4 regions of the Blastococcus sp. SYSU DS0539 genome follow, and region 3 is predicted to be linked to each of the others. Evidence: riboswitches for the same ligand, from Rfam matches in the RefSeq annotation. Region 3 holds a riboswitch; each other region holds the start of a gene.
What was found. Region 3 has a riboswitch for cyclic di-AMP ahead of ACI790_RS01295 (C40 family peptidase). Riboswitches for the same ligand answer to the same signal wherever they lie in the genome.
Positions count from the first base shown of each region.

Region 1: another riboswitch for cyclic di-AMP. It lies ahead of ACI790_RS12040 (NlpC/P60 family protein); the one in region 3 lies ahead of ACI790_RS01295 (C40 family peptidase).
Region 2: another riboswitch for cyclic di-AMP. It lies ahead of ACI790_RS09965 (hypothetical protein); the one in region 3 lies ahead of ACI790_RS01295 (C40 family peptidase).
Region 4: another riboswitch for cyclic di-AMP. It lies ahead of ACI790_RS10155 (NlpC/P60 family protein); the one in region 3 lies ahead of ACI790_RS01295 (C40 family peptidase).

Region 1 is NZ_JBJHAF010000008.1:145,459-152,658, forward strand. Features, by position in the region: gene ACI790_RS12025 (DEDD exonuclease domain-containing protein) at 1-587, opposite strand, end outside; gene ACI790_RS12030 (D-alanyl-D-alanine carboxypeptidase family protein) at 783-2,528, shown strand; gene ACI790_RS12035 (hypothetical protein) at 2,618-2,935, shown strand; cyclic di-AMP (ydaO/yuaA leader) riboswitch at 3,122-3,300, shown strand; gene ACI790_RS12040 (NlpC/P60 family protein) at 3,318-4,400, shown strand; gene ACI790_RS12045 (M48 family metallopeptidase) at 4,496-5,776, shown strand; gene ACI790_RS12050 (glycosyltransferase family 4 protein) at 5,773-6,894, shown strand; gene ACI790_RS12055 (AMP-dependent synthetase/ligase) at 6,950-7,200, opposite strand, start outside.
Region 2 is NZ_JBJHAF010000006.1:170,017-177,216, forward strand. Features, by position in the region: gene ACI790_RS09950 (serine/threonine-protein kinase) at 1-204, opposite strand, end outside; gene ACI790_RS09955 (hypothetical protein) at 324-638, shown strand; gene ACI790_RS09960 (SDR family oxidoreductase) at 756-1,502, shown strand; gene ACI790_RS09965 (hypothetical protein) at 1,557-2,444, opposite strand; cyclic di-AMP (ydaO/yuaA leader) riboswitch at 2,713-2,860, opposite strand; gene ACI790_RS09970 (bifunctional 3'-5' exonuclease/DNA polymerase) at 3,029-4,693, opposite strand; gene ACI790_RS09975 (DNA-directed RNA polymerase subunit alpha C-terminal domain-containing protein) at 4,739-5,335, opposite strand; gene ACI790_RS09980 (saccharopine dehydrogenase family protein) at 5,383-6,612, opposite strand; gene ACI790_RS09985 (glycoside hydrolase family 13 protein) at 6,757-7,200, shown strand, end outside.
Region 3 is NZ_JBJHAF010000001.1:290,170-297,369, forward strand. Features, by position in the region: gene ACI790_RS01275 (ScyD/ScyE family protein) at 1-427, shown strand, start outside; gene ACI790_RS01280 (SMP-30/gluconolactonase/LRE family protein) at 503-1,405, opposite strand; gene ACI790_RS01285 (Rieske 2Fe-2S domain-containing protein) at 1,527-2,465, shown strand; gene ACI790_RS01290 (hemerythrin domain-containing protein) at 2,462-2,944, shown strand; gene ACI790_RS01295 (C40 family peptidase) at 3,001-3,522, opposite strand; cyclic di-AMP (ydaO/yuaA leader) riboswitch at 3,538-3,671, opposite strand; gene ACI790_RS01300 (carboxyl transferase domain-containing protein) at 4,042-7,200, shown strand, end outside.
Region 4 is NZ_JBJHAF010000006.1:206,468-213,667, reverse strand. Features, by position in the region: gene ACI790_RS10165 (globin domain-containing protein) at 1-451, opposite strand, end outside; gene ACI790_RS10160 (MFS transporter) at 598-1,827, opposite strand; gene ACI790_RS10155 (NlpC/P60 family protein) at 1,916-3,103, opposite strand; cyclic di-AMP (ydaO/yuaA leader) riboswitch at 3,118-3,270, opposite strand; gene cobA (uroporphyrinogen-III C-methyltransferase) at 3,417-4,628, opposite strand; gene ACI790_RS10145 (cobalamin biosynthesis protein) at 4,625-5,023, opposite strand; gene ACI790_RS10140 (energy-coupling factor ABC transporter ATP-binding protein) at 5,020-5,865, opposite strand; gene cbiQ (cobalt ECF transporter T component CbiQ) at 5,862-6,599, opposite strand; gene ACI790_RS10130 (energy-coupling factor ABC transporter substrate-binding protein) at 6,596-6,910, opposite strand; gene ACI790_RS10125 (energy-coupling factor ABC transporter permease) at 6,907-7,200, opposite strand, start outside.

The sequences.
Region 1 (7,200 bases), on a different contig from region 3:
ACGCCCAGCGGCCCGAGCCGCTCGAAGAGGCCGTGGAGGACGTCGACCGTGGCGCGGGCGTCGTCGAGCGCCCGGTGCGTGGGCGACGTCGTGGCCGAGAAGTACGGGGCGAGGGTCGCCAGCTTGCAGTTGGGAACCTCGTCGCGGCTGAGCAGCCGCCGGGCCAGGACGGCCGTGTCGACCGATGCCGCGGCGGGCCAGGCCAGCCCGCTCTCGGCGCAGGCCGCCTTCAGGAACCCGAGGTCGAACGGGGCGTTGTGCGCGACCAGCACCGCCCCGCGGGCGAACTCGAGGAAGGCCGGGAGGACGGCGCCGATGCGCGGCGCCGTCGCGACCATCGTGGAGGTGATGCCGGTCAGCACGCTGATGTAGGGCGGGATCTCGTGGCCGGGGTCGACCAGTGTCCGGAACTCCCCGAGCACCTGGCCGCCGCGGACCTTCACCGCGCCGATCTCGGTGATCGCGCTGTCCTTCGGAGAGCCGCCGGTCGTCTCGAGGTCGACGACGACGAAGGTCACCTGGGCCAGCGGCGTCCCGACGTCGGCGATGGAGACCTGCTGGTAGCGCGGCGGAGCGGTGGGTGGCACGCGGCGGACGCTAGGGCGGGGTGCTGACAGTCCGGGGGACGCGCGCCGCCGGCCGGCCGTCCCGCACCCCCCGACCGGGGGGTGCCGGGCCCCGCGGTCGCCCCGCCACTTGGCTTCTGCGGGGTGCGCGGGACAACATTCGTGCCGGTGGAGCCGCCCGCACCGCCGCCGGCCCGGATCGGGGAAGGGAACACGATGCTCGCGCGCACCTGGTCGCGGCTCGCCGCCGCGGCGCGGCGCGGGACGGTGGTGGCCGTCCTCGCGGCCTGCGCGGTGCTGCTGCTGCCCGCGGGGCCGGTGGCCGCCGCGCCCAGCGACCAGCCGGGCGGCACCTCGGGCGTGCTGGACAGCCGTGACCTGGACCGGCTGCAGCGGCGCGCCGCCGAGGTCCAGCAGGACCTCCGGGCACGGCAGGACGACGTCGTCGCCGCCCGCGCGGCGCTCGCCGAGGCGCAGGTGGGGGTGGAGGAGGCGCAGGCGGTGCTCGCCGACGCCCAGGGCGTGCTGGCCGGCTTCCAGCGCGAGGTGGCCGGCTACGCCTCGGCCGTCTACCGGGACGGCGGCGGGCTCACCCCGCTGACCCTCCTGCTCAGCGCGGGCGATCCCGGTGAAGTGCTCTCCGCCATGGGGTTCCTCGCCGCCGTCGACGCGCACGCCGCCGAGATCATCGGGATCGCGGAGGGGCACCGGCGGGACGCCCTGGACCGGCAGCAGCGGGCCCGGGCCGCGCTCGAGCAGGCGCAGGCGCGGGCCGACGAGGTCAGCGCCCGGGTCGCCGAGCTTGAGGCGTCCGCGGACGCGGTCACCGCGGAGCTCGACGAGGCGCTGCAGGTCGTCGATCGCCAGCTGGCCCGGCTGCAGCGCGAGCAGGTGGAGGTCAACGAGCAGACGGCGGCCAGCTGGCGGGCCTACGTGGACCAGCTGCGCGCCGCGGGCGTCGACGGCCTGCCGGCCGCCGCGCTGCGCGACCCGGCGCGCGGCCTGCCGGACCGCCTGGCGCCCGTGGGGGCCACCGGGGGTGGTGCCCAGCGCGGGGTGGCGCAGCTGCCCGGGCAGCCGACCTCGCTGCTGGTGCTGCCCGCCGAGACGCTGGCGGCGGTGAGCGCGGCGATGGAGGCGCTGGGCCGGCCGTACGCCCCGGGGACGGCGGGGCCCGACTCCTGGGACTGCGGCACCCTCGTGCAGGCGGCGTACCAGGGGGCCGGCGTCCCGCTGCCGGCGACGCAGGGCGAGCTGTTCGCGACCACCACCCCCGTGGCCGCCGCCGACGTGCTCCCCGGAGACCTCGTCTTCCTCGGCTCCGGCGAGGCCGGGCTCGGACACGTGGGGATCGCCCTGGACCCGCGGACGATGCTCGCCGCCGACGCCCGGGCCGGCGCCGTCGTGGTGCGGACCCTGCCGGCCGACCAGGTGCTGGCCGTCGGCCGGCCGAGCCTGGGCCGGCGGCCCGCCGTCCCCGTCCCCGGGCCGGCCGCGGGCGCCCTGCGGACCGAGTGCGGCAACACCGTCTACCCGCCGAGCTACGACGGCGGCCGGGCCTGGGGCGGGTACCCCAACGGGCTCATCCCGCCCAGCGCGATGTGCCCGCTGGGCGTCGGCGGGCACTCGCTGCGCTGCGACGCGGCGGCGGCGTACCGGGCCATGGCCACCGCCTTCACGTCCGCGTTCGGGGTTCCGCTCTGCCTCACCGACTCCTACCGCAGCTACGCCGGCCAGGTGCGGCTGTACGGGGAGAAGCCGGCCCTCGCCGCGATCCCCGGCACGAGCAACCACGGCTGGGGTCTCGCCGTGGACCTGTGCGGCGGCGTCCAGACCTTCGGCACGCCGCAGTACGCCTGGATGGTGGCAAACGCCGGCCGGTTCGGCTTCCTGCACCCCACCTGGGCCGATCCCGGGAACGGGCGCGAGGAGCCCTGGCACTGGGAGTACGCGGGCACCTGAGCCCCCCGGGCGCGCGCCGGACGGCGGCGCGGCGGAAATGTCGGTGTCTCCTCCTACCGTGCGGAACGACTCACGGAGGAGAAGAAGCGATGCTCATCGACTGCGACACCTGCACCGTCCGGGGGACCGGCTGCGCCGACTGCGTGGTGACCGTCCTGCTCGGCGCCCCACCGGGATGGCAGGGGACCGACCCGGTGGTGGTCCCGATGACCGGCCGCGCCCGGGGCGGGTCGGCGGCGGCCGCGGAGGACGTCGTGGTGCCGCCGCCAGGCGTGGTGGTGGAGTTCGACGACGTCGAGCGCCGGGCCGTGCGGGCGCTGGCCGACGGTGGCCTGGTGCCACCCCTGCGGCATCCGGACGGCTCCGACGGGCACGGCGGCGAGGGGTCCGGACGGCGCACGGGCTGATCGATCCGTGCCCGTCGGGGTGGCCCGGCGTTCACCCGACCGGGTGAATGCGCAGGTAGGCGCGCCGTGCCGGGCGGGACGCCCGCCACACACGTGTCAGCTGTTGCCGTTTGTCACAGGCGCATCACGGTCGTTATGGTCGTCGCCGTTCGGCCGGGTGGTCGTCATCCGTCGATGGATGGCCTCGACCGGACACCGCCTAATCACCGCGCGGCGTGCAGCACCGGCGCCCGGGGTGTACCGGGGACCCACCGCACTTCTGGGGTGAGTTCTCCCGCGGCCGGTTCGCCGGCCCGTGGGGGATAGGGCCAGTCTTCCCAGCCCGAACCCGTCAGCTAACTCGGTCGGCGGTTGCAGTGGAAGAAACGGAGAGCCGCCGCACGTGGCGACCCCTCACGCACTACTGACGCACGCCCCCGAACAGCTTCTCGCCGCCGGCCGGCGCAGCTCGTCGAGCGCCCGCCGCTTCGGCCCCCTCCGCTCCGGCCTGCTGGTCGGCGCCGCCGCCGCCCTGACCGTCACCGTCCTCCCCGGCGCCGCGAGCGCCGTCCCCGGCACGGCCGACGAGGTCGCGGCCGAGGTGGCCCGGGCCAGCCATGAGCTCGAGGTCGCCTCCGAGGAGCTGAACGAGGCGCGGGTCGCCCTGGACCGCCACCGGGACGACGCCGAGGCGGCGACCGAGGCGGCCGCAGCGGCCCAGGTCCGGCTCGACGCCCTCGACGGCCAGATCCGCCGGCTCGCCCGCAGCGCCTACACCGGCAGGGGCATGTCGCAGCTCGACATCCTGCTGTCCAGCGACTCCGCTGACCAGCTGGTGTCCCAGCTCGGCACCCTCGACGCGATCGCCGGGCACACCAACGCGGTGCTCTCCGAGGCGTCGCTGGCGTCCGAGGACGCGGAGGAGTCCCGGGACGCCGCCGCAGCGTCCGCCGCCGACGCCCAGCGCGTGGTGGACGAGATCGCCGCGAAGCAGGAGGACCTCGAGTCGAGGATCGCCGACTACCAGCGGCGGTACGACGCGCTCACCGCGCCGCAGCAGGCCGAGGTGGCCCGGGCCCACGGCGGCGACAGCCTGCCGGCGCCGGCGCCCAGCGGCGTCATCGCTCCCAGCGCCGCCGCCCAGGTGGCCGTGAACACGGCCCTGGCCCAGCTCGGCGATCCCTACGTCTGGGGTGCCGGTGGGCCGAACGCCTTCGACTGCTCGGGGCTGACGTCCTACGCCTACGCCGCCGCGGGCGTGACCCTGCCGCACTCCAGCAGGTCGCAGTCCCAGATGGGCAAGGCCGTCTCCCGCAGCGAGCTGCAGCCCGGCGACCTGGTGTTCTTCTACAGCCCGGTCAGCCACGTGGGCATGTACATCGGCAACGGCCAGATGGTGCACGCCTCCACCTCCGGCCAGCCGGTGAAGGTGGCCGGCGTGGATTCGATGGGCGGCTACAACGGCGCCCGGCGGATCGCCGGCTGACGGCATCCGTGCCACGAGGGCCGGCGACCTCTTCGGAGGTCGCCGGCCCTCGCCGTCTCCCGGGCGAGCGGGACGGCGCACCTAGGATCGGCCGGGTGAACCGGGGAGGGCGGCCAGACGCTCGGGCCGCGCTGGTCACGGCGGTCGTGCTCGGGATCGCCCTCGCCGTCGCCATCGCCGTCCGCACGCCGTGGGACGTGCTGCCCGAGCCGCCCGGCGGCTACACGGCTCCCGACCCCTCCGCGGGGCTGCCTCCCGCGCAGCTGGACCGGGCGGAGGCGTTCGCGGCCGCGCTCCGCCCCGCCTCGCTGCTCTCCCTGGCGCTGAGCCTGGCCGTCTCGGCGGCCCTCGGCCTGACCCGGCTCGGCGGGCGGCTGGTGCGTGCCGTGGCCGCACCGTTCGGCGGCCGGTGGTTCGTCCAGGTGTTGGTGGGGGTGCCGGCCCTCGTGGTCGTCGGTCGCCTGGTGACCCTCCCGGTGTCCGCCTACGCCGAGACCGTCCGGCACCGGTACGGCCTCTCCACCCGCGGGTGGGGGCTCTGGCTGCGCGACGTCGCCGTCTCGGTGGCCATCAGCGCGGCGATCAGCGCCGCGGTCGTCCTCGCCGTCCTGTGGCTGGTCCGCCGGGCCCCGCGCACCTGGTGGGCCTGGGCAGGGGGGGCGGCGGCCGCGCTGGTCGTCGTCGGCTCGTTCCTCTACCCGGTCGTCATCGAGCCGGCGTTCAACACCTTCACGCCGCTTCCGGCTGGCGAGCTGCGCACCGAGCTGCTCGCGCTGGCCGAGGAGAACGGCACCCCGGTGCAGGACGTCCTGGTCTCCGACGCCTCGCGCCGGACCACGGCCCTGAACGCCTACGTCTCCGGCTTCGGGTCGACCCGGCGGATCGTCCTGTACGACACGGTGCTCGCCGAGCTGCCGGACGCGGAGATCGAGTCGATCGTCGCCCACGAGCTCGGGCACGTGGCCACCGACGACGTGCTCACCGGCACGCTCATGGGCGCCCTCGGTGCCGGGGCGGCCACCGCGCTGGCCGGATGGCTGCTGACGTCGACGCGCCTGGTGCGGCGCGCGGGCGCGGACTCACCCGGCGATCCGCGCGTCGTGCCGCTGCTGCTCTTCCTGGTGGCGGTCGGCGGGCTGATCGCCACCCCGGTGCAGAACCTGGTGTCCCGGCAGATCGAGGAACGGGCCGATCTCCGCGCCCTGGACCTCACCCGGGACCCGGAGGCCTTCATCGGCATGCAGCAACGGCTGGCGACGTCGAACCTCGCCGACCCCGATCCGCCGGCCGCCTGGCACTGGTTCTTCGGCAGCCACCCGACCGCGGCCGAGCGCATCGCCATGGCCGAGGACTGGCTGCTCCTGGAGGGACCATGACCCGCACGCTGGTCGTCACGAACGACTTCCCGCCCCGGCAGGGTGGCATCCAGACGTTCGTCGCGGCGCTGCTCGCCCGCCGTCCGCCGGACTCGCTGGTCGTGCTGGCGTCGGACTCGCCCGGCTCGGCCGAGCACGACCTTGCGCTGCCGTACCCCGTGGTGCGCCGCCCGACGGGAATGCTGCTGCCGACGCGGGCCACCGCCCGGGCGGCCGTCGAACTCGTCGACCGGTTCGGTTGCGACACCGCGTTCTTCGGTGCGGCCGCACCGCTGGGCCTGCTGGCCCCCACCCTGCGCGCGGCGGGCGTGCGGCACCTCGTCGGCGCCACCCACGGGCACGAGACGGGCTGGGTCGCCCTGCCGGGGAGCCGCCAGGTGATGCAGCGGATCGCCGCGGGCCTCGACGTGGTCACCTACATCAGCGAGTACACCCGGGACCGGCTCGCGCCGGCGCTCGGCAGCCGCGCCCGGCTGGCCCAGCTCTCCCCGGGTGTGGACGTCGACCGGTTCACCCCGGAGGCCGACGGGGCAGCGGTGCGCGACCGGTACGGGCTGGGCGAGGCGCCGGTGGTGGTCTGCGTCTCCCGGCTGGTCCCGCGCAAGGGCCAGGACGTGCTCGTGGCGGCCTGGCCGCAGGTCCTCGCCCGGCACCCCGGCGCCCGGTTGCTGCTGGTCGGCGGCGGCCCGGCCGAGGCATCCCTCCGCCGCGCCGTGGCCCGGGCGGGGCTCCAGGACTCGGTGGTCCTCACCGGCCCCGTCGGGCACGGGCAGCTGCCCGCGCACTACGCGGCGGGCGACGTCTTCGCGATGCCCTGCCGCACCCGTCGCGGCGGGCTGGACGTCGAGGGGCTCGGGATGGTGTTCCTCGAGGCGGCGGCCTGCGCCCGGCCCGTGGTCGCCGGGACCTCCGGTGGGGCGCCGGAGGCGGTGCAGGAGGGCGTCACCGGCCACGTCGTCGACCCGCGCTCACCCGCTGCCGTGGCGGCCGCCCTGAACGGCCTGCTGGACGATCCGGACCGGGCCCGCGCCCTGGGGTCCGCCGGCCGGGCCTGGGTCGAGCAGCGGTGGTCGTGGTCGACCATCGCGGCCGACTTCGCCCACCTGCTCGAGCCCTGAACGCACCGGGCCCCGTCCCACCGGTGGTGGGACGGGGCCCGGTCGGGCGGCGGGCTCAGCGGGTGTAGAGCGCGTCCACCTCGGAGCCGAACTGCTTCATGACGACGTTCCGCTTCAGCTTGAGGCTCGGGGTCAGCATCCCGTTGTCCTCGGTGAAGTCGGTGTCCAGCACGGTGAACTTCTTGATCGCCTCGGCCTGCGACACCGCCTTGTTGGCGTCCTTGACCGCGGCGTCGAGCTCGGCCTGCAGGTCGGCGTCCTCCCGCACCTGCGCGACCGTGAGGTCGGCCGGCTTGCCCTTGGACT
Region 2 (7,200 bases), on a different contig from region 3:
GGCGGCGTTCCGGGCCTCCGTGCGGAACCGGGCCACGAACACCGAGTCGTCGGCGTACTCGCTGCGCAGGATCTTGACGGCCACCGGGCGGTCGAGCAGCACGTCGCGCGCGCGCCAGACCTCGCCCATCCCACCGACGGCGATCAGGTCGCGCAGCTCGTAGCGGTCGCCGAGGATCTGCCGGCTGGTCTCGGCCGTGGTCACTCCCGGTCCCCTCGTGCTGATGCCCGCGAGGTCGTCCCCGCCGTCGTCCCGTACCTCTCGTGAGTGCCCGTTCGGGCCCGACCTGAACCCCGCTGTCGCCGGGAAGGCACACTGGACCGGTGCAGCCACCCCCCTCCCGACCGTTCCCGCAGGTCCGCGGCGTGGTCCGGCTGCTGAACACCGCCGGCGGCCGGGTGCTGTGCCTCGCCGGGGAGGTCGACGACGCCGTCGTCGACGCGTTCCTCACCCGCTACGGACGGGAACCGGTGCGGATCGACGCAGTCGACGCCGGATCGGTGACCGGCCTGTCGCCCGCGGGCCGGCAGCTGCTGGCCGACCACCTCGACGCCGCCGTGGCGCGGACGGGCTCCCCGCTGCCGCTGCTCCGGTCGCCCGCGCTGGCCGGCTCCTCGCTCTCCACGGGGCCCGACTGACCGGGCGGGCGGAGCCGGTCGGGAGGAGGGCACCGGGCTCTCGTACCGTCCGAGCATGATCGACCTCCCCCTCCACCGCGCCGGGCAGGCGCGCGACGACTTCACGCGGACCACCGCGTGAGCACCGGCACCGTCCTCGTCACCGGCGCGAGCTCCGGCCTGGGCGAGGAGATGGCCCGCCAGTTCGCGGGGCTGGGGTACGACCTGGCCCTGTGCGCCCGGCGCACGGACCGCCTCGACGACCTGGCCGCCGAGATCCGCTCGGCCACCGGCCGACGGGTGGAGACGGCGGCGCTCGACGTCACCGACGCCGCGGCGGTCCCGGCCGTCTTCGCCCGGTTCGCCGGGTCGTTCGGCACGATCGACCGGGTCGTCGTGAACGCCGGCCTCGGTAAGGGCGCCCCCCTGGGCACCGGCCGGGCCGACGTCAACCGCGAGACCGCCATGACCAACTTCGTCGGCGCGCTCGCGCAGATCGAGGCGGCCCTGGAGATCTTCCGCCGCCAGCAGCACGGGCACCTGGTGCTGATCTCGTCGATGTCGGCGCTGCGCGGCATGCGGAGGTCCATGACGACCTACGCCGCCACCAAGGCCGGCGTCGCCTCGATCGCCGAGGGGCTGCGCTCGGAGCGCATCCCCGGCCTGGACGTGTCGGTCGTCCACCCCGGCTACATCCGCTCGGAGATGAACCAGCACGTGCAGCAGCGGACCCGGTTCATGGTCGACACCCCGACCGGCGTGCGCGCCATGGTCGCGGCGATCGAGGCCCGGCGGCGGAGCGCCTACGTGCCTGCCTGGCCCTGGGTGCCGATCGGCCTGGCCATGCGGGTGCTGCCACTCTCGGTCGTCCGGAGGCTGACCTGACGACGTCCGGGACCCACCCGGCCCCGGGCCCGACGGGGCCCGGGGCACCGGCGGTCAGCCCTGGTAGTTGACGTGCACGTGGTCGTAGTGGTTGGCCGTGGCGCTCCCGCGGTTCTCCATCGCCTGCCAGGAGCCACCCGGTGACGACAGCATCCGCTGCTGCCAGATCAGGTAGTCCACGCCGAGCTCGGCCCAGTGCGCCCGGTGGTAGGCGACGATCGCGTCCCCGAGTGCCGCGTTGGACATGACCATGTAGTCGAGCGCCAGGCCGGACGGGTGGCCACCCGGGTCGGCCGCGCTGGGGCGGGTACCGCCGAGGGTGATGCCGGCCGCGCCGGGCACGTTGCTGACCACGGCGTCGGCCGCGGCCTGCACCTGCGGGCGGTGGCTCCCGGCGGTGTTGCTGATGCGCGCGACCGCCGAGCCGGCCACCGAGGCGGCGGCAGAGGCGGCGGCCGGGGCCTGCTGGCGCGGGCTCGCGGCCGCGGGGGCTGCGGGCGCGGCGGCGGCTGCCGCGGCGGCGGCGGCGGCGGCGGCGGCTGCCGCGGCCTCCTCCTCCGCCTTGGCCTTCGCCTCGGCCTCGGCGCGGGCGGCGGCCTCCGCCTCGGCCTGCTGCCGGTCGAGCTCGGCCTGGTCGGCGGCGGCCTGGGCCTGCTGGGCCGCGGCCTGCTCGGCGTCGCGGGTGCTGCGGCTGGCGGCGAGGTCCTGCAGCGGCGCCAGGTCTTCGGTCACGTCGATCGGACCGGACTGGGCGCTGAGCCCCAGTTCCTGGGCGACGCTGACCGACTGCGGCGGATCGGCCTCGGCCTGCGCGGCCGGGTTCACACCGACGAGGGCGTTGACCAGAACCGCGCCGGCGGCGGCGACGCCCAGGTACAGGGCGGGGCGGCGGACGGCCGTGGGCGGCCGGCGGCGGCCGGAGGTGGTGGTGCGGGGGTTCATGGGTGGCGGTGCTCCGAGGGGGTCACGCGGCCGGCCGGAGAGCGGGCCGCGACGGGATGCGGGCAGCAGGGCGCGGGCGTCGGGCCGGCCGGACGGACCACCGGGAGACGGCGAGGAGCCGGTCGAGCGGGAAGTGCTCGGAGGTGGGGGCCGGCAGGCCGGACGCCGGGTGCGCGGACGATCAGGTCCGCGGGCCGACCCGGATGCGGCGGTGCCGGGTGGCGCCAGGACGTGCGGCGGTGCAAGGGCGCGCCATGCGGCGGCTCTCCGTTTCTTCCGTTGCCGCCTACCGGGTTAGCTGACGGATTCGGGCGTGGAAGTCGCCCTACCCGCGCCGCGACGTGCTCGGCGCGCGATTCACCCCAGTGCTGCGGTGGGTCCCCGGCTCACCCGCGGCACGATGGCAGCGGGCGACTCGGCGGCGTCCGACCGAACTCCCCGGATGGGGACGTGGCGACCGGGCGGACCTGGCCACGGTAGCCGCCGTTATGCATACGTGACAAACGGCTGCGGGTTATTTCCCGTGCGTGAGGTGTGTCGCAGACCGGCCGCCGGCCCGTCGGCGGTGTAGCGGCCGTGCCGGGTCAGCCGGCGTCCGCCCACGACCGGACGACGGCGACGTCGAGCGGGAAGTCGACCGGAAAGGTGCCGAACAGCAGGCGCCCGGCGGTCGACGCCGCGGCCCGCACCGCCTCCACCACGTCGTCGGCGAGCTCCTCGGGGGCGTGGACGACGGCCTCGTCGTGCAGGAAGAACGCCAGGTGTGGCCGCCTCTCCAGCGGACCGTCGCCGCCCAGCCGCCACAGCCGGTTGCGCAGGTCGGCCAGCCAGCACAGCGCCCACTCCGCGCCGGTGCCCTGGACCACGAAGTTGCGGGTGAACCGACCCCAGGCGCGGCGGGCCCGGTCGCGCTCCTCCCGCGAGCCCGGCTGCTCCGCGGGCTCGCCGAGGTCCACCGCGCGCTGCGCCCACGCCCCGCTGGGCGGCGGCGATCCCCTGCCCAGCAGGGTGTGCACCACCTCGCCCCGCTCCCCCGCCCGGGCGGCTTCCTCGACCAGCCCGATGGCGCGCGGGTAGCGGCGGGCCAGCCGGGGCATCATCCGGCCGCTCTCGCCGCGGGTGCCGCCGTACATCGCCCCCAGGATGCCGAGCTTGGCCTCCGCCCGGGTGGCCACCGCCCCGCCGGCGACCATGCCCTCGTAGAGGTCTGTGGCGCGGGCCGCCTCGGCCATCGCGGTGTCGGCGCTCATCCCGGCGAGCACCCGGGGCTCCAGCTGGGCCACGTCCGCGACGACGAACCGCCAGCCGTCGTCCGCCACCGCCGCCGGGCGGATGACCGTGGGCACCGACAGCGCGCCCCCGCCGTTCGACGCCCACCGCCCGGTGACGACCCCGCCGGGCAGGAAGGATGAGCGGAACCGCCCCGCCCGGGCCCAGGTCTCCAGCCAGCTCCAGCCGTTGGCGGTGAGCAGTCGCATCAGCTTCTTGTACTCGAGCAGGAACGGGACGGCCGCGTGGTCCACCTGCTCCAGGGTCCACGAGCGGGTGTCGGCCACCGGGAGACCGGCCCGCTGGAGCGCCCGCAGCAGCTCGGCGGGCGAGTCGGGGTTGAGCCCGGGGGCGCCCAGCGCCGCGCGGATCTCCACCAGCAGCCGCTCGAGCACCGCCGGGCGCCCACCGGCCACCGGGCGCGGCCCGAGCAGCCCGGTCAGCAGGCGCTCGTGCACGTCGGCCCGCCAGGGGAGACCGGTGTGCGTCATCTCGGCGGCCACCAGGGCACCGGAGGACTCCGCGGCCAGCAGCAGCGCGAGCCGGTTCCGCTGCGGCGAGGCGGCCAGGGCCGCCTGCTGCCGCCGGTGCTCCGCCGCTGGGTCGAGCAGGTCGGCCGGGTCGGCGGGCGGGAAGAGCGCCGGGTCGGCCGCGGCGACCGGCTGCAGCGCGTCCCAGCCGGCGGTGTCCGGACCGGCGAGCAGCTCCTGGTCGGCGAACGGGGTCCGCCGCAGGATGGCGTGGGTCAGCCGCAGGTCGGTGCAGCGCTCCACCCGCACCCCGGCCGCCAGGAGCGCCGGGTACCAGCGCGTGGTGTCGTCCCACACCCAGCGGACGGGCTCGGCTGCGGCCTCCCGCTCCCCGACCAGCGCGGGGAGGTCGTCGGCCGCGACGCGGGTGACCGCCGCCGTCGCCCCGTCGGCGGCGAGCGCCGCGGCCTCCACCGCGGACCCGCGGCGCCGGAGCGCGACCAGCTGCACCCCCGCAGTCTGGCCGACGTCACCGACGCCGCCCGGGAACGGGCCCTAGCCGAGCAGCCGGCGCAGGCAGCGGGCCGGCGCGGTGAGGACGGCCCGGGCGACGTGCACTCCCAGCCGGAGGAGATCGGCGTAGTCGGGCGGCCGCACGGGCGCCGGGCCGGCCGGTGCGGCGGGCGCCGGCCGTGCGGACGGCGGGCGGCTCGGCGACGGCCGGGGCGACCCTGTCCCCGGGGACGGCACCTCCGGAGACCCGGTCTCCGGGGCCGGTGCGTCCGGCAGCAGGAGGTCGACCGCCGACCGCCGGCGCGGGCCGCGCAGCGAGTCGAACGACGGGATGCTCGGGGCGGCCGGGGACTCCTCCTCGGCCGACGCGGACCCCGCGTCGGCCGCAGCCGGGGCGGCGGCGGGGGTGCCCGGGCCGCCCGCCCCGGGCAGGCGCGTGGGCGGTTCGGGGACGACGGCCCGGATGGCGGCGACCATGCCCGGGCCCAGTCCGGCGATCGCGCTCAGCTCGCGCCGGGTGAGCGCGGCCAGCGCCGCGACGTCGGTGATCCCGGCGCGGGTCAACGCGGTCACGGCGCGCCCGGGCAGGCCGAGGCCCTCGATGGTGGCCACGGGGTCGTCCGGCGAGCTGATCGGCATGTTCGCCAACCCTAGCCACGCCGGTCCGGGGCCGCCGACGCCGCTGCTCAGCGCGCGGTCACCTCGTAGGTGTGGCCGGCGGCGCGCAGCCGCTCGACGAGCACCTCGCCCATCGCCGTGGCCGGCGTGAGGGAGCCGGCCCGGTCGGGCAGCCGGTCGCCGTCGAGCGCCAGCGCGAGGGCGCTCTCGCCGAGCATCACCGCCGTCGCCGCGTACCCCGGATCCCCCTGCCCGGCCGCGGTCGCCCGGTACCGGCGGCCGTCCTCGGTCCCGGCCTCGACGACCATGCGGAACCAGCCCTTCTCCCGGACCGACTCGCTCGGGCCGCTGCCGGGAGCCGGCAGCACGCGGTCCAGCAGGGCACGGGTGGGCCCGAACCCCATCGCCGCCAGGGTGCCGGCCAGGCCGGCGGTGACCCCGGCGGCGGTCACGGCACCGAGGGGACCGCGTCCGCAGCCCATCACCTCGCCGTAGCGCAAGGACCGCCCGTAGGCCCAGTCCTGGAGCGCATTGCTGCGTCGCACGATCCGGGTGTTGAACGAGGCCATCACGAACGGCGCGGTCCACCGGCCGTCGGGCGTCCGCGACGGCGGAACGGCGTCCCGGGGCTGGCGGGTGTCCGGCTCGGCGTCCCGGTCGGGGCTGAGCGCGTAGGGGTCGGTCAGCCGGCGGCGGAGCGCCGGGTCGTCCTGCACCGCCTCCAGCTGGGCGCGCATCGAGTCGATCGTCCCGCCGCTGAACCCGCCCCGGGCCGTCGCCACCAGCTGGACGTCGCGGAGGCCGCCCGCGCCGTCCTCGTGGGCGCGGCGCGCGAGCAGCATCGCGCTCAGGTCGGAGGGGATGGAGTCGTACCCGCAGGCGTGGACGATGCGCGCGCCGGTCTCCTTCGCGACGTCGTCGCAGCGCTCGATGGCGTCCCGGACGAACAGCACCTCACCGGTCAGGTCGGCGTAGTGCGTGCCGGCGCGGGCGCAGGCCTCGACCACCGGCAGGCCGTACCGGGCGTAGGGGCCGACCGTGGTCGCCAGCACGCGGGTGCTCCCGGCGAGGGCGGCCAGCGACGCCGCGTCGGTGGAGTCGGCCTCCGCCAGGCCCCAGTTCCGGCCGCCGGCCGGCAGGGCGTCGCGGACCTCCTCGAGCCGGGACCGGGACCGCCCGGCCAGCGCGATGCGGGTGTCCTCGGGGGCGTGCTCGGCCAGGTAGGCCGCGAGCAGCCGCCCGACGAAGCCGGTGGCCCCGTAGACGACCAGGTCGTAGGTCCGTTCGCCATCTGCCATGCGGCCATCCTGGCCCGCCCGGGCAGCGTCGGCAGCCCGCGGTCCCCGGCAGCCGCACCTCTCGGGGCGGTCACGAGACGCACCACGCGCCCCTTCCCGCCCAGCAGGCACGGGCACCCGCACCGGCCTGCCGATGGAGGTCGCATGGCAGTGCGGCTCGCATCGGTGCGGACCGCGACCGGTCATCAGGTCGCGGCACGGACGTCGTCGTCCCCCTGGTGGCGCTCGGCGGTGGTCTACCAGGTCTACCTGCGCTCGTTCGCCGACGGGAACGGGGACGGGATCGGCGACCTGGCCGGCCTCCGTTCCCGGCTGCCCTACCTGTCGTGGCTGGGCGTCGACGCGGTGTGGATCAACCCCCACTACCCCTCCGGGGGTGCCGACGGCGGCTACGACATCGTCGACTACCGCGCCGTCGACCCCGAGTACGGCGACGTGGCCGACCTCGAGGCGCTGGTCGCCGAGGCCCGCGCGCTCGGTCTGCGGGTCGTGCTCGACGTCGTCCCCAACCACACCTCCGACCGGCACCCCTGGTTCCAGGCCGCGCTCGCCGACCCGGACTGCCCCGAAGCGGCCCGCTACCACTTC
Region 3 (7,200 bases):
GATCACCGAGGGGCCGGACGGGAAGATCTACGTCGGCACGCTCGGCGCCGAGGTGCCGGGTGCGGGCCGGGTCTACGTGCTCGACAAGCACGGCCACCAGGTCGACGTCATCGCGGATCTGACCAGCGTCACCGGGGTCGCCGTGGACCACAAGGGCACGGTCTACGTCTCGAACGTGCTCGAGGGCATGCCGATGGGTGAGGGCCCGCCGCCGGCGGACTTCGACCCGTCGACGGTCGGCGAGGTCACCCGGATCGCCCGGGACGGCTCGCGCGCCACGGCCGACGTCACCATGCCGACCGGGCTGGAGGTCGAGGGCCGCGACCTGTACGCCTCGGCGTGGAGCATCGCCGGCTTCCTGGGCATGCCCTCGGCCGGTGAGATCCAGCGGATCTCCCCGAGCGCCTTCGTGAGCGCGGCTCCCTGATCCGGCGCAGCAGACCGTGATGGCGGTCGGGGGGCCCGGGGGCCGCCCGCCCGCCCACGCCGTTCCCGGGCCGGGTCAGGGCAGGCCGGCGTGCGGAACGGCGACCTGCCTCGACACCAGCACCGCCTCGCGCACCGGCGCCCGCGTGTGCTCGTAGAAGTCCGGTGCGCAGCACATGAGCAGCGTGCGGCCGTCCTCGCCGCCCAGCGCGCAGGCGTAGACGCCCATCCCGGCCGGCGCGGCGATCTCCGCCACGATCGTCCCGCCGGGTGCGATGCGCAGCACCCGCGAACCGAAGCCGTCGGCGACCCAGACGTGCCCGTCGGCGTCCAGGGTGCAGCCGTCCGGGGCGACGACGACCTGCCCCATCAGCTCCTCGACCGAGTCGCCCACCGGCTCCGCACCGAGGGACGCCCACACCCGCTGCTCGCCCAGCGAGCCGTCCGGGCCGATCGCGAAGGCGGAGAAGCGGTTGCCCCACGTCTCACCGACGATCAGCGTCGCGCCGTCCGGGGTGATCACCGAGCCGTTCGGGAAACGCAGCCCCTCGGCCACCACGGTGACCGTGCCGTCCGGGTCGACCCGCTTGAGGGACGCCGGGGCCGGCGCCCCGCCGCCCATCAGGTCGAAGCCGAAGTCGCCCACGAACGCCCGGCCGGACGCGTCGACCACCATGTCGTTGAGAAGGCCGGTGCACACGTCGGAGAGGTCGGCGTGCGTCGACACCTCGCCGTCGGTGACCCGCAGCAGCCGGTGGTCCTTCATCGACACCACGAGCAGCGAGCCGTCCGGCAGCCAGCCCAGCCCCGACGGCTGGTTCTCCACCTCCAGGACGACGGTCTCCGCGCCGCCCTCGGCCGGCACCCGGCTCACGGTGTGCCGGTAGAAGTCCGACACCCACCACTGCCCGTCGCGCCACCGCGGCCCCTCGAAGTAGGAGCCGCCCTCCAGCACCGTCCGGAACTCTCGATCAGCCATGGAGCGGCACGCTATGCCTCTCCGTGCCCGCCGACGAGACGGACGGCGACGTCGCGACCTCGGGTTTCCCGTCCCGAGGGCTGGGCACGGCTCGGGGCATGGCGACGGAAGACGCGCACCGATGAGCGTCCGGAGCGTCCTCGAGCGCGCGGTCGGCGCCGTCGGGCGGTGGCAGATGCTCGATGCGCCCGGCTACCAGGTCGAGCACGGGATCTCGCTGACATTCCTGCTCGCCGGCCGGTACGCCCGCCCGCTGCAGGACCTCCTGCACGGCGTCTGGCTGGGGCATCCGGTGCACCCGTTCCTCGTCGCCGTGCCGATCGGGTCCTGGAGCGCGGCGGCGCTGCTCGACGGGCTCGACGCGACCGGCCGCGGCGGGCCGGGCGCCGGGCAGGCGGCGCGCACGGTCGTCGGAGTGGGGATCGCGGGTGCGGTGGGCGCCGCCGCGACCGGGCTGACCGACTGGCAGCACGCCCACGACGAGGCCCGCCGCGTCGGCCTGGTGCACGCGGCCCTCAACAGCACCGCGCTGGCGCTCTACGCCTGGTCGTTCGCCGACCGCGGCCGCGGCCGCGCGGTGCGGGCCCGGGTGACCGCCGCCGCCGGCTACACCGTCGTCCTGGCCAGCGGCTACCTCGGCGGCGTCCTCTCCTACCGGCACCGGCTCGGCGTCGACCACGCCGGAGGCAGCCGATCGCCGCGCACGTTCACCCAGGTCGCGCGGCTCGCCGACCTCCCGGACGGCGAGCCGTTCGCCGTCGACGCCGATGGCGTCCCGGTGGTGCTGGTCCGCACCGACGGCGCGGTCCGCGCGGTCGGCGGGCGCTGCCCGCACATGGGTGGCCCGCTGGGGGAGGGCTGGCTGCACCGCGACGAGCTCGTCTGCCCGTGGCACGGCTCCCGGTTCGACCTCGACACCGGGTCCCCGGCCCAGGGCCCGTCCACCGCACCGCTGCCCTGCTACGACACCCGCGTCCGCGACGGCGCGGTCGAGGTCCGGCGGCGGGCCCGGTGGCGCAGCCCGACGGCGATCACCACGGCCGAGGAGGCATCCCGATGAAGGCCGACGAGGTCCTGATCGCGCACCACGACGTGCTGCGCGGGCTGCTCCGCGAGCTGGCGGAGAGCCCCGCTGCGGACGTCGACCGGCGCGAGGAGCTCCGCGACCGCTTCCTCCGCGAGATCGAGATCCACGCCCAGATCGAGGACGAGCTGTTCTACCCCGCCGTCCCCGACGTCTCCCCGCTGCTGGCCCTCGCGCACGCCGAGCACCGGCAGATCGACGACCAGGTCGCCACCGTCATGCGGATGGACGTCACCGATCCGGAGTTCGCCACCGAGGTGCGCATGCTGGAGAAGACGGTGCGCCACCACACGATGGAGGAGGAGCAGCGGATGTTCCCCCAGTCGCACGCCCTCGGCGAGGAGCGCCTCGAGCAGCTCGGCGATCAGCTGCGCGCGCGGCAGCAGGAGCTGGCCGAGTCCGGCGGCATGCGGCTCATGGTGCGGCTGAAGCGGGCGACCCTCCGCTCCCGATAGCGGTGCGGACGGTGCCCGGTCGTGCGCGCACGACCGGGCACCGTCCGCAGCCGGGATCAGACGACGCGGCGGGCGGTGTTGTAGCCCCACATCGAGTCGACCGGGACGACCGCCACCGGCTGGCCGAAGGTCGACGAGTGCACCATCAGCCCGTCGCCGATGTACATGCCGACGTGGCCCACCGGGTCGTAGAAGAAGATCAGGTCACCGGGCTGCAGGTTCGCCCGGTCGACGTGGACGCCCGCCGTCGCCTGGACCCGCGAGGTCCGCGGGATCTCCACGCCCGCGGCCTGGTAGGCCGACCAGGTCAGACCCGAGCAGTCGTAACCGCCGGGGCCGGTGCCGCCCCAGACGTAGGGCTTGCCCTGCTGGGCGAGCGCGGTCTCCACCGCGACCTGGGCGGCGTGCGTCGGTGCGGCGACCGGGGCGACGGTCACGGTGACCGCACCGCCGGTGTCACCCGCGCCGGCGGCGGCAGCGGGCAGCGGGGAGAGGGCGATGCCCGCTCCGGTGACGAGGGCGAGCGCCGCCCCGCGGAGGGACCGGCGGGTGATCGAGGACGTGCGAGTAGTCGTCATGGACGACGGGTTCTCCTGTTCTCCGACAACCGCCTACCGGGTTAGCTGACGGGTTCGGGCGGGGAACTCGCCCGGCGCTCCCGGGCATGCCGGACGCGCTTCACCCCAGTGCTGCGGTGGGTCCCCGGTCCAGGCGGCGGGATGTGCTCCGACGCCCGGTTCGGCGGTGTCCGCGCGGGTGTCACCGGGGGTGGTGACGACGGGAGCCCGGGCGGACCGGCGACGACGCTAGGCATGTCACGGAAAGGTCACAAAGCGGGCCGCACGGCGTCTGCGCGGCTCCGGCGGGAGGACGACGGAGCCCGGCCGGAACCGCGACTCGCGAGCGGACCTCGGCTGATCCCGGTATGGCGTCCGGCTGTGCTCCGGCCGATCCTCACACCGCGCGATCACCCGCTTACTTCGCGGTTCGCGGCATGCCTGCACTCTCCGTCCACGATCGCGTGCGATCCGGATCCCCGGCGACCGGCCTGGTGACCGTCGCCGCGACCCGTCGGAACCGCGTGCGAGCATCGCCGGGTGGCCCGTCTGCTGATCGCCAACCGCGGCGAGATCGCCGTCCGCATCGCCCGCGCGGCGGCCGCGGAGGGGATGACGTCGGTCGCCGTCACGGCCGCCGACGAGCCCGGCGCCCCGCACCTCGCCGCCGCCGATGAGACGCACCTCCTCCCCGGCAGCGGCCCCGCCGCGCACCTCGACGCCGCGGCGGTCGCGCAGGCCGCCCGCGCCGCCGGCTGCGAGCTGATCCACCCCGGCTACGGCTTCCTCTCCGAGGACCCGGCGCTGCCGCGGGCCGCCGAGGACGCCGGCGGGAGGCTGACCGTCGTCGGCCCCGGCGCCGCCGTCCTGGCGACGCTCGGCGACAAGGTGCTCGCCCGCGAGGCCGCCGAGGCCGCCGGCGTCCCGGTTCCGCGGGGCACCAGCGACGCCACGACCGAGAGGGTCGCCGGCCTGCTCGACGCCACCGGCGCGGTGATGCTCAAGGCGCGGTTCGGCGGCGGCGGCCGGGCCACCCGAATCCTCCGCCGGGGCGACGACGTCACCGCCGCCTTCGCGCAGGTCGCCGACGAGGCCCGCGTCGCCTTCGGCACCGATGCGCTGCTCGCCGAGGAACTGGTCGAGGGCGCCCGGCACGTCGAGGTCCAGGTGCTCGGCGACGCCGGCGCCGACGTCGTCGTCCTCGGGGACCGGGACTGCTCGCTGCAGCGCCGCCGGCAGAAGGTCGTCGAGATCGCCCCGGCGCCGAACCTGCCCGGTGCGGTCCGGAAGCAGCTGCACGACGCCGCGGCGGCGCTCGCCCGGCACGTCGGCCTCCGCGGGCTGGCCACCGTCGAGTTCCTCGTCCCGGCCGGCGACCCCGGGCGGTTCGTCTTCCTCGAGTGCAACCCGCGCCTGCAGGTGGAGCACACCGTCACCGAGGAGGTTCTGGGCCTGGACCTGGTGCGGTTGCAGCTGCGCGTCGCGGCCGGCGCCACCCTCGCCGACCTCGGGCTCGCCGACGGCCCGCCCCGCGCCGTCGGGTGCGCCGTCCAGGCCCGGGTCAACGCCGAGACACTGACCGCCGACGGCGCCGTCGTCCCCTCCGCGGGCACGATCGGGTCGCTCACCCTGCCCGGCGGCCCCGGCGTGCGCGTCGACACCGCCGCCCGGCCGGGCACCGAGGTCAGCCCGCGCTACGACCCGCTGCTCGCCAAGGTGGTCGTGCACGAGCGGCTCGGCGGGCTCGTCGAGGCGCTGGCGCACCTGCACCGCGCACTGGCCGAGGTCGAGGTCCGCGGCGTCGCCACCAACACCGGCTTCCTGCGGGCGCTGCTCACCCACCCCGAGGTCACCGGGGCCACCACCACGTTCGTCGACGACCACCTCGCCGAGCTCGCGCCGGCCGCCACGGCGCCCATCGAGGAGGCCGGCGGGCAGCAGGGGCTCCGCGCTCCCGTCCCCGGCACGGTCGTCGCGATCGAGGCCGGGCCCGGCGCGACGGTCGAGCCCGGCGGAGCGGTCGTCGTGCTCGAGGCGATGAAGATGGAGCACGTCGTCGCGCTGCCGGCCGGGGGCACCGTCCGGCGGGTCGCGGTGCGCGTCGGCGAGACCGTCCGCGAGGGGCAGCTGCTCGCCGACGTCGAGCACGCCGCATCCGGCGAGGAGGAGCAGCTCCGCGAGCTGGACCTCGACGCCGACCGCCCCGACCTCGCCGAGGTCCGCCGCCGCCACGAGATCGGTTTGGACGCCCACCGCACCGAGGCGGTCGCCAAGCGGCACGCCCAGGGCCGGCGCACCGCCCGGGAGAACCTCGCCGACCTCGTCGACCCGGGCAGCTTCCTCGAGTACGGGCCGCTGGTCTTCGCCGCCCAGGAGCGCCGCCGCAGCCGCGAGGAGCTCCAGGAGCGCACCCCCGCCGACGGCGTCGTCGGCGGGCTGGCCGACGTCAACGGCGACCTGGTCGGCCGCGAGAACAGTGCGGCGGTCGTCGTCTCCTACGACTACACCGTGCTCGCCGGCACCCAGGGCATGCGCGGCCACCTGAAGAAGGACCGGCTGTTCGAGCTGGCCGAGCAGCGCCGGCTGCCCGTCGTGCTCTTCGCCGAGGGCGGGGGCGGGCGCCCCGGCGACGTCGACCTCCCGCTCGTCTCCGCGCTCGACACCATGGCCTTCGCGCTCTTTGGCAAGCTGTCCGGCCTGGTGCCGACCGTCGGCATCGCCAGCGGCCGCTGCTTCGCCGGCAACGCCGCGCTGCTCGGCACCTGCGACGTCGTCATCGCCACCGAGGACGCGAACATCGGCATGGGCGGCCCGGCGATGATCGAGGGCGGCGGGCTGGGCGTCGTCGCGCCCGAGGAGATCGGCCCGATCGACGTCCAGCACGCCAACGGGGTGGTCGACATCCGGGTCGCCGACGACGCCGCCGCCGTCGCCGCGGCGCGGCAGTACCTCTCCTACTTCCAGGGCCCGGTCGCCGGCTGGGCCGCCCCCGACCAGCGCGCGCTGCGCCACCTCGTCCCGGAGAACCGCAAGCGGGTCTACGACATGCGCGCCGTGCTGCACGCGCTGGCCGACGAGGGCTCGGTGCTCGAGCTCCGCGACGGCTGGGGCGCCGGCATGATCACTGCGCTGGCCCGGGTGGAGGGCGCGCCGCTCGGCGTCGTCGCCAACGTGCCGACCCACCTCGGCGGGGCCATCGACGCCGACGCCGCCGACAAGGCCGCCCGCTTCCTCCAGCTGTGCGACGCCCACGGGCTGCCGGTCGTGTTCCTCTGCGACACCCCGGGCTTCATGGTCGGCCCCGAGTCGGAGAAGACGGCCACGGTCCGGCACTTCTCCCGGCTGTTCGTCACCGGCGCCAACCTGTCGGTGCCCGTCGGCACCGTCGTCGTCCGCAAGGCCTACGGGCTCGGCGCGCAGGCGATGGCCGGCGGCAGCATGAAGGTGCCGCGGTTCGCCGTCGGCTGGCCGACCAGCGAGTTCGGCCCGATGGGCCTGGAGGGCGCGGTGCGGCTGGGCATGCGCCGCGAGCTGGCGGTGATCGAGGACGACGCCGAGCGGGCGGCGGCCTTCGACGCCGCGGTCGCCGCCGCCTACGAGAAGGGACGGGGGCTCAACGTCGCGGCCCACTGGGAGATCGACGACGTCATCGACCCCGCCGACACCCGCCGGTGGATCACCACCCTGACCCGCGAGGCG
Region 4 (7,200 bases), on a different contig from region 3:
CGGCGCGCCGCTCGTGGTGCACGACCTCGGCCCGCCAGGTCGCGGGGTGGTCGGCGGACTCCTCGGCGCCCTGGATCATCACCGAGGCGACGAGCTCGTAGGCCTCGGTCCAGGTGCGGGCGCGGTGCTCGTCCCACTCGTCGTCGAAGTGCTCGAGCGTCGCCAGCAGGCTCGGCATGACCGCCGGGTAGTGCGCCGGGAGCGTGCCGAACTTGCGGTGGTCGTAGCCGAGCTGCTTGAGGATGGGCACCAGGCCCTCGAGGTCGTCGACGTTCGAGACGACCTCGCCGAGGGCGTGGAAGAACCGGTCCCGCTGGTGGGCCATGGAGACGGGGAACATCGCCCGCGTCTCGGGGTGGCTCAGGAACAGGTGCGAGTAGAAGTACAGCGGGGCCTCGTCGCCCGTCGCCGCGGCCTTCGCGAAACTGGCCCGCATCGCGGCGGTGTCCATGCGTGCCCCCTCGCGGCGTGGTCCGTCCGGCTGCGCGAGCGCCGACGTCGGCTCCGGTCTGCGAGCACGCCTGCGCGCTCGGGTCTGCCCCTTCCCCGGCTCGGCCGCCCCCACACGGAGGCAGCCGATGTTTCTGCCCGGGCCGGTCAGCCCGGCGACGCCGCGACCGCGGCGGGGCGGGGCGCCTCGCGCGGCATGACCAGGCCCCCGACCAGGCCGGCCGCGAGGACGGCGGTGCTCACCCCGAACGCCACCTGGAAGGAGGCCACGTCGGTGAGCCAGCCGGCCACCAACGGGCCGGCGATCGCCCCCAGGTCGGCCGACATCTGGAACACCGCCACGACCCGCCCACCCCGCCCGGCGCTCATGTCGCCGACGAGCGCGGCCGGGGCGCTGGCCAGCAGCGAGGCGGCCAGCCCGAAGACCGCCATCGAGAGCAGGAAGGCCCAGATCACCGGCGGCAGGACGAGCACCGCCATGGCGGCGGTGGCCAGTGCGGCGCCGACGACCAGCGACGGCCGCCGTCCCCAGCCGTCCACCAGCCGGCCGGACCGCAGCAGGCCCAGCGCCTGGGCCACCGACCCGACCAGCAGGCCGGCGCCCGCCCAGGCGACGGTCCGGCCGAGCTCCTCGGTGACGTACAGCGGCACCAGCGAGTTGCGGACGCCGAACAGCACCCAGCCGACGCCGAAGTTCGCCACGAGCGCGGCGAGGTACACCCGCGAGCGCAGCGCCGTGCTCAGGGGCATCGGCCCGGCGGCGAGGTCGGGGGAGGCGACGTCCCCCGCCTCGGGGGCCGCCGGGTCCGGCTCGGCCGAGCGCAGCATGAGCACGCCGACGCCGCCGGCCACGAGCAGGAACCCGGCGTAGAGGAAGAACGGCAGCCGGGGCGAGAGCTCGGCCAGCAGCCCGCCGGCCGCGGGCCCGGCGATGCCGCCCAGGATGAAGCCGCCCTGCCAGGTGGCGGCCGCCCGGCCCCGGTGCGACGGCGGGGCGACGCGCAGCAGCAGGGAGAGGGCGGCCACGGTGAACATGGCGCTGCCGACGCCGCCGGCCGCGCGCAGCCCGAGGAACAGCGGGAAGGAGCCGGCCAGCCCCGCCGCACCGGTGGAGACGGCGACGATGACCAGACCGGCGGCGAGCACCAGCCGCTCGCCGAACCGCTCGACCAGCGTGCCGCCGCTGAAGGCGGAGACGAACCGGAAGAACGCGAAGGCGCTCACCGCCAGCCCGACCGCCGTGGTCCCGACGCCGAAGGAGCGGGCGAAGAGCGGGATGGCCGGCGCGACGATGCCGAAGCCCAGCGCCACGACGAAGGCGATGACCGCCAGGACCCTGACCTCGCGGGGAAGCTCTCCCCGTGTCCCGACCCGCACGGAACGCGATGGTCGCACGCCCGGCCGGGGAGCCCCCGGGCAGGCGGCGGCGCGCGGGGCGGTCACCCGCCCCGCGCGCCGGGGAGAACTAGCCCGCGATCCGCCGGGCGCTGTTGTAGCCGCCCATCGAGTCGACCGAGGCCACCTTCACCGGGACGCCGGACGTCGCGGCGTGCACCATCTGCCCGTTCCCGATGTAGATGCCGACGTGGCTGACCGGGCTGTAGAAGAACACCAGGTCCCCGGGCTGCAGGGCCGACCGGGACACCGGGGTGCCCATGGTCGACTGCATCCGGCTCGAGTGCGGCACGGAGATGCCGGCCGCGGCGTAGGCGTACTGGACCAGGCCGGAGCAGTCGAAGGCGTTCGGTCCGGCGGCGGCCCACACGTAGGGGTCGCCCACCTGGGCCAGGGCCGTGTTCACCGCGGTCTGGGCCGCACCGCTCCCGCCGGCCACCGGCGCCGGGGGTGCCGGCGCCGCGGCGGCCGGAGCCGGGGCGGGAGCCGGAGCAGGAGCAGCGGCGGCGGGGGCCGAGGCGCGCGGCGCGGCCGGGGCGGGGGCCGCCGCGGCCGGCGCCTGCTGCGCGTCCGCCGGCTCCTGGGCCGCCGCCTCATGCGCGGCGGCCTCCTCGGCGGCGTGCCGCTCCGCGGCGGCGCGCGAGGCCCGCTGCTCCTCCTCGGTGAGGCGCTCGTACTGGGCCTGGTAGTCGGCGATCTGCTGGTCCAGGCGCGCCCGCTCGGCGGTCACCCGGTCGACGTGGGCCTGGGCGTCCTTCGCCGCCTGCTCGGCCGAGGCCTGCGCCCGGTCGGCGTCCTCGCCGGCCCGGCGCGCCTGGCCGAGCACGCCGTTGTTGTGCTCGGCGATCGTGTCGAGCAGGCCGACCCGGTCGACGAGGTCGCCGGCCGACTCGCTGGTGAGCATGGCCTCGAGCGTGCCGAGCCCGTCGCCGGTGTAGGCGCTGCGCGCCACGGTGCGGACCCGGTCCTGGGCCTCCGCCAGCGCGTCCTGCGCGGCGGCGAGCTCCTCGGCCGCGCGGTCGGCCGCCTGCTGGGTCGCCTTGAGCTGCTCCCGGGTCTCGTTGAACCGCTCGGTGAGCACCTCCAGGTCGTGCGCGCGCTCGGCGATCAGCTGCGCGGCGTCCTGGGAGGTGGCCGGCCGCTCGGGGGTGGCGAACGCGGGGAGGGGCGTCAGTGCGACGCCGCCGGCGGCCACGAGGGCCAGCAGGGCCCGACGGCCGGTGATCCGGCGGTGGGCAGGGCTGAGCGAACTCGCCATGTGCGGCGGGTCTTCCTTTCTTCCACGGCCGCCTACCGGGTTAGCTGACGGGTTCGGGCGGGAAGACGCCCGGCGTCCGGCGCCCCCGGAGGGCCGTCGGTCGCTTCACCCCGGGACTGCGATGGGTCCCCGGTCCTGGTGCCGGCTGGTGCCGGCGGGTGGTTCGGCGGCGTCCGGGCGGCTGTCACCGGTTGAGCGACGGACGGGTCCGTCCGGACGAGCTCACGCTAGGTGCCGAACCCGGCTCCCACCATCCGCCCGGACGACTTCGTCCGGAACTTTCACGGCAGTCCATACGAATGCTCACATGCGGTTACCGACATGCCGCAGTTTCCGCCGTGATCGCGTCGGATGCGGCGGGGATCACGGTGGCCGGCTCCAGCCGCTCCCGCCCCGTGGACAGCGAGACGACGTCGCCGACCACCCAGACGGCGGGGGGCCGGATGCCGGCGGCGGCCAGCGCCACGGGCAGCTCGGCGAGCGTCGTCCGCAACGACCGCTGGGTGGCGGTGGAGCCGTCGGCCACCACCGCGACCGGGGTCTCCGGGGACCTGCCGTGCTCGACGAGCGCCGCGGCGATGGCGGGGGCGGTCTCCACGCCCATGAGCACCACGAGGGTGCCGCGCAGCCGGCCCAGCGCCGGCCAGTCGACCAGCGACTGCGGGTGGCCCGGCGGCAGGTGGCCGGAGACCACGACGAACTCGTGGGTCAGGCCGCGGTGGGTGACCGGGATGCCGGCGAGGGCGGGCACCGCGACGGCGCTGGTGATGCCGGGGACGACCTCGACCGGCACGCCGGCGGCCGTGCACGCCTGCAGCTCCTCCATGCCCCGGCCGAAGACGAACGGGTCGCCGCCCTTGAGCCGCACCACCCGCTTGCCGGCCTGCGCGTGCTCCACCAGCAGCGCGTTGATCCGTTCCTGCGCCATGAACCGGCCGCGCGGGAGCTTGGACGCGTCGATCACCTCGGCGCCCGGGGCGAGAGAGCTGAGCAGCGACCGGGGGGCCAGGTGGTCGACCAGCACGACGTCGGCCTCCGCGAGCGCCTGCCGGCCGCGCACCGTGATCAGCCCGGGGTCGCCCGGGCCGCCTCCCACGAGCACCACGCTCCCGGCGCCGCCGTCCGGGCCGGGCGAGCGGACGGGTGGCGTCCCGTCGCCGAGCGGCAGCGCCGCGCTGGCCAACGCCGGGTCGTCCGCCCGGGTGCAGAAGACGCGGGCCCGCTCCGCCTCCGCCGCGACCGCCGCGTCCACCGCGGGATCGCCGGTTGCGGCCAGGGCGAACCACGCGCCGTCGAGGTCGCCGTCGGTCCGGGGCCGCCGCTGCCAGTTGACCGCGCCGGTGGCTGCCAGCGACGCCAGGGCCGGGGTGACCGCGGGGGCGACGACGGTGACCAGCGCGCCCGCTGCCAGGAGGCCGGCGACGCCGCGGTGCGCCGCCGCGCCGCCGCCCACGACGACCACCCGGCGGCCCGCCAGCCGGAGCCCCACCGGGTGCAGCACCTCGCCGGCGCGATCGGTGGTCACGGTTCCTCCTCGGTGGTCGGGGTCGGGACGGGGCAGCGCGTCGCCGTCGCCGGGCGGGCGACGGCGACCGTCACCCGGCCGTGCACCGTCTTGCCGACGACGAGGACGCCTCCCCGGAGCAGGGCGGCCGCCTCGGCCACCGAGGGCGTGCCGACGCGGTCCGCGACGGCTGCCGACGGGGACGGCACCCGCACCGCGGCCAGGTCCGCCGCCGGGTGGCCGGTGAGCGCCCAGCCGCGCTGGGCGGCGGCCGCCACCAGGCCCGGCTCGGCCGCCCGGGTGTCCACGGTGGCCAGCCGCACCGGACCGGGGACCGGCGGGAGGACGGCGTCCACCGCGGCCAGCACCTCGGCGGCGCTCACCCCCGACGTCAGCCCGACGCCGACCGTCCTCACGTCGGCACCCCCGGCCGGTCGGGGAGCGCGGCGAGCAGCCCGGCGGCGTCCCGGGGGAGCGGGCCGTCGGGGAGCAGCCCGAGGTCGCGCAGCCGCGCGCCGATCCGCAGGGCCCACGGGCGGGACAGCCGGGCCCGGCCGAGCAGGTCGCCGTCGGCGAGGACCGCACCGGGGGCGCCCTGGACGACGGTGCGGTCGACGACGACCGCGATCTCGTCGGCCCAGCGCAGCGCGAGGTCGACGTCGTGGGTGCTCATCACCACGGTCGAGTGGTGCTCCTGCAGGCGGGTCAGCGCCGCGAGGGTGGCGGCCACCGCGGTCGGGTCGAGCCCGGCGGTCGGCTCGTCGAGCAGCAGGACGCACGGTCGCATCGCGACCGCGCCGGCGATCGCCACCCGCTTCCGCTCGCCGTAGGAGAGCTGGTGCGTCGGCCGGGCGGCCAGGTGGTCGACGCCCAGCAGCTCCAGCGCCTCGGCCACGCGCGTCCGGACGGCGTCCTCGGCCAGGCCCAGGTTCAGCGGGCCGAAGGAGACGTCCTGGCCGACCGAGGCGCTGAACAGCTGGTCGTCGGGGTCCTGCAGCACCAGCTGGACCACCTGCCGGTGGAGCCGCAGGCCGCGCCGGGTGTGCGCCAGCGGCTCGCCATCGACGGTGACGGTGCCGGCGGCCGGCCGGAGCGCTCCGGACAGGCAGCGCAGCAGCGTGGTCTTGCCCGAGCCGTTGGCGCCCAGCAGCGCCAGTCGCAGGCCCGGTGGGACGGTCACCGCCGCGCCGTCGAGCACCGGGGCGGCGCCGGGGTAGCCGGCGACCAGACCCGAGGCGGCCAGGGTGCGGTGGCTCACCGGGCCACCAGGGTGACCGCCGCGATCGCGACGGGCAGCGCGAGGCCCAGCGCCAGGAAGGGCCGCGACGACGGACGCGCGTCCGGCAGCACCCGCAGCCCGTCCTCCATCCCGCGGCCGGCCAGGCCTTCCTGCATCCGGCGGGCGCGGTCCCACGACCGGGTCAGGACGGCGGCGGCCAGCATCCCGGCCGAGCGGTACGAGCGGCGCGGCGTCGACCAGCCCATCCGGGCGGCCTGGGCCTCGCGCACGGTGCCGAGGCTGTCGAGCAGCACGAACAGCAACCGGTAGGTGACCGAGGCGATCTCCACCACGGCGGGCGGCACGCGCAGCCGGCGCAGCAGCGGCAGCAGGTCCGACATCGGGGTGGTGGTGGCCAGCAGGAGCACCGCCGCGCTGGCGGCGACCGCCCGCCCCGCCAGCGCAGCCGCCCGATCCGCCGCGTCGGGGGCCCAGCCCAGTCCGCCGCCGTCCAGGGTGACGACGGCGGTCACCGAGCCGACCACGATGAACGTCATCGGCCACCGGATCGCCCGGCCGAAGGTGCGCGCGGGTACCTTCGCCGGCCCGAGCGCCGCCGCCACCGCGGTCGCCCCCACCAGGACGGCGCCGGGCCACGGCGGGAGGGCGAGCGCGCACAGGAGCAGGCCGGCGCAGAGCAGGAGCTTGTCGCCGGGGGCGCGGCTGCGCCAGGCGCTGGCCCACGCCGCGTCGTCGACGGCGAGGCCGGTCACCGCGGGGCCTCTCCCGGGGGCGGCACCTCGGCCGCGCGCGCCAGGTGCCGCCCGCGCAACCGGCCGAGGACGTAGCCCAGCGCGCCACCGCCCAGCGCGGCCTGGAGCGCGAACAGCCCGGACTCCACCTCGCCGGCGGGGCTGAACAGCGACTCGAACCAGGGCGTGTACCCGCCGGCCGCCAGCTCCGCGGTGACGGCGGCGTCGGTGCCGCCGTACTCGGCGGTGCCGCCGTCGAGCAGCAGCGGCACGGCGACCAGCGCGATCACGGCCAGCACCAGGACCACGGGCACCAGCCGGCGGCGGTTCACGCCGGGCTCCCGGTGGCTGGTGCCGTCGGCGCCGGGGGCAGGACGCCGAGGCGTTCCAGCTCCGGGCGGGCGTTGACGGCGAGGACGCGGAAGAGCAGCACGCCGAGCAGCCCCTCCGCGATCGCCAGCGGCACCTGGGTGACCGCGAAGACCCCCAGGAACTTGACCAGGGCGCCGAGCAGGCCGCTCGAGGCGTCGGGGAAAGCCAGCGCCAGCTGCACCGACGTCGTGACGTAGGTGGTGAGGTCGGCGACCGCCATCCCGGCGAACACGCCCGGGAGCAGCCCCCC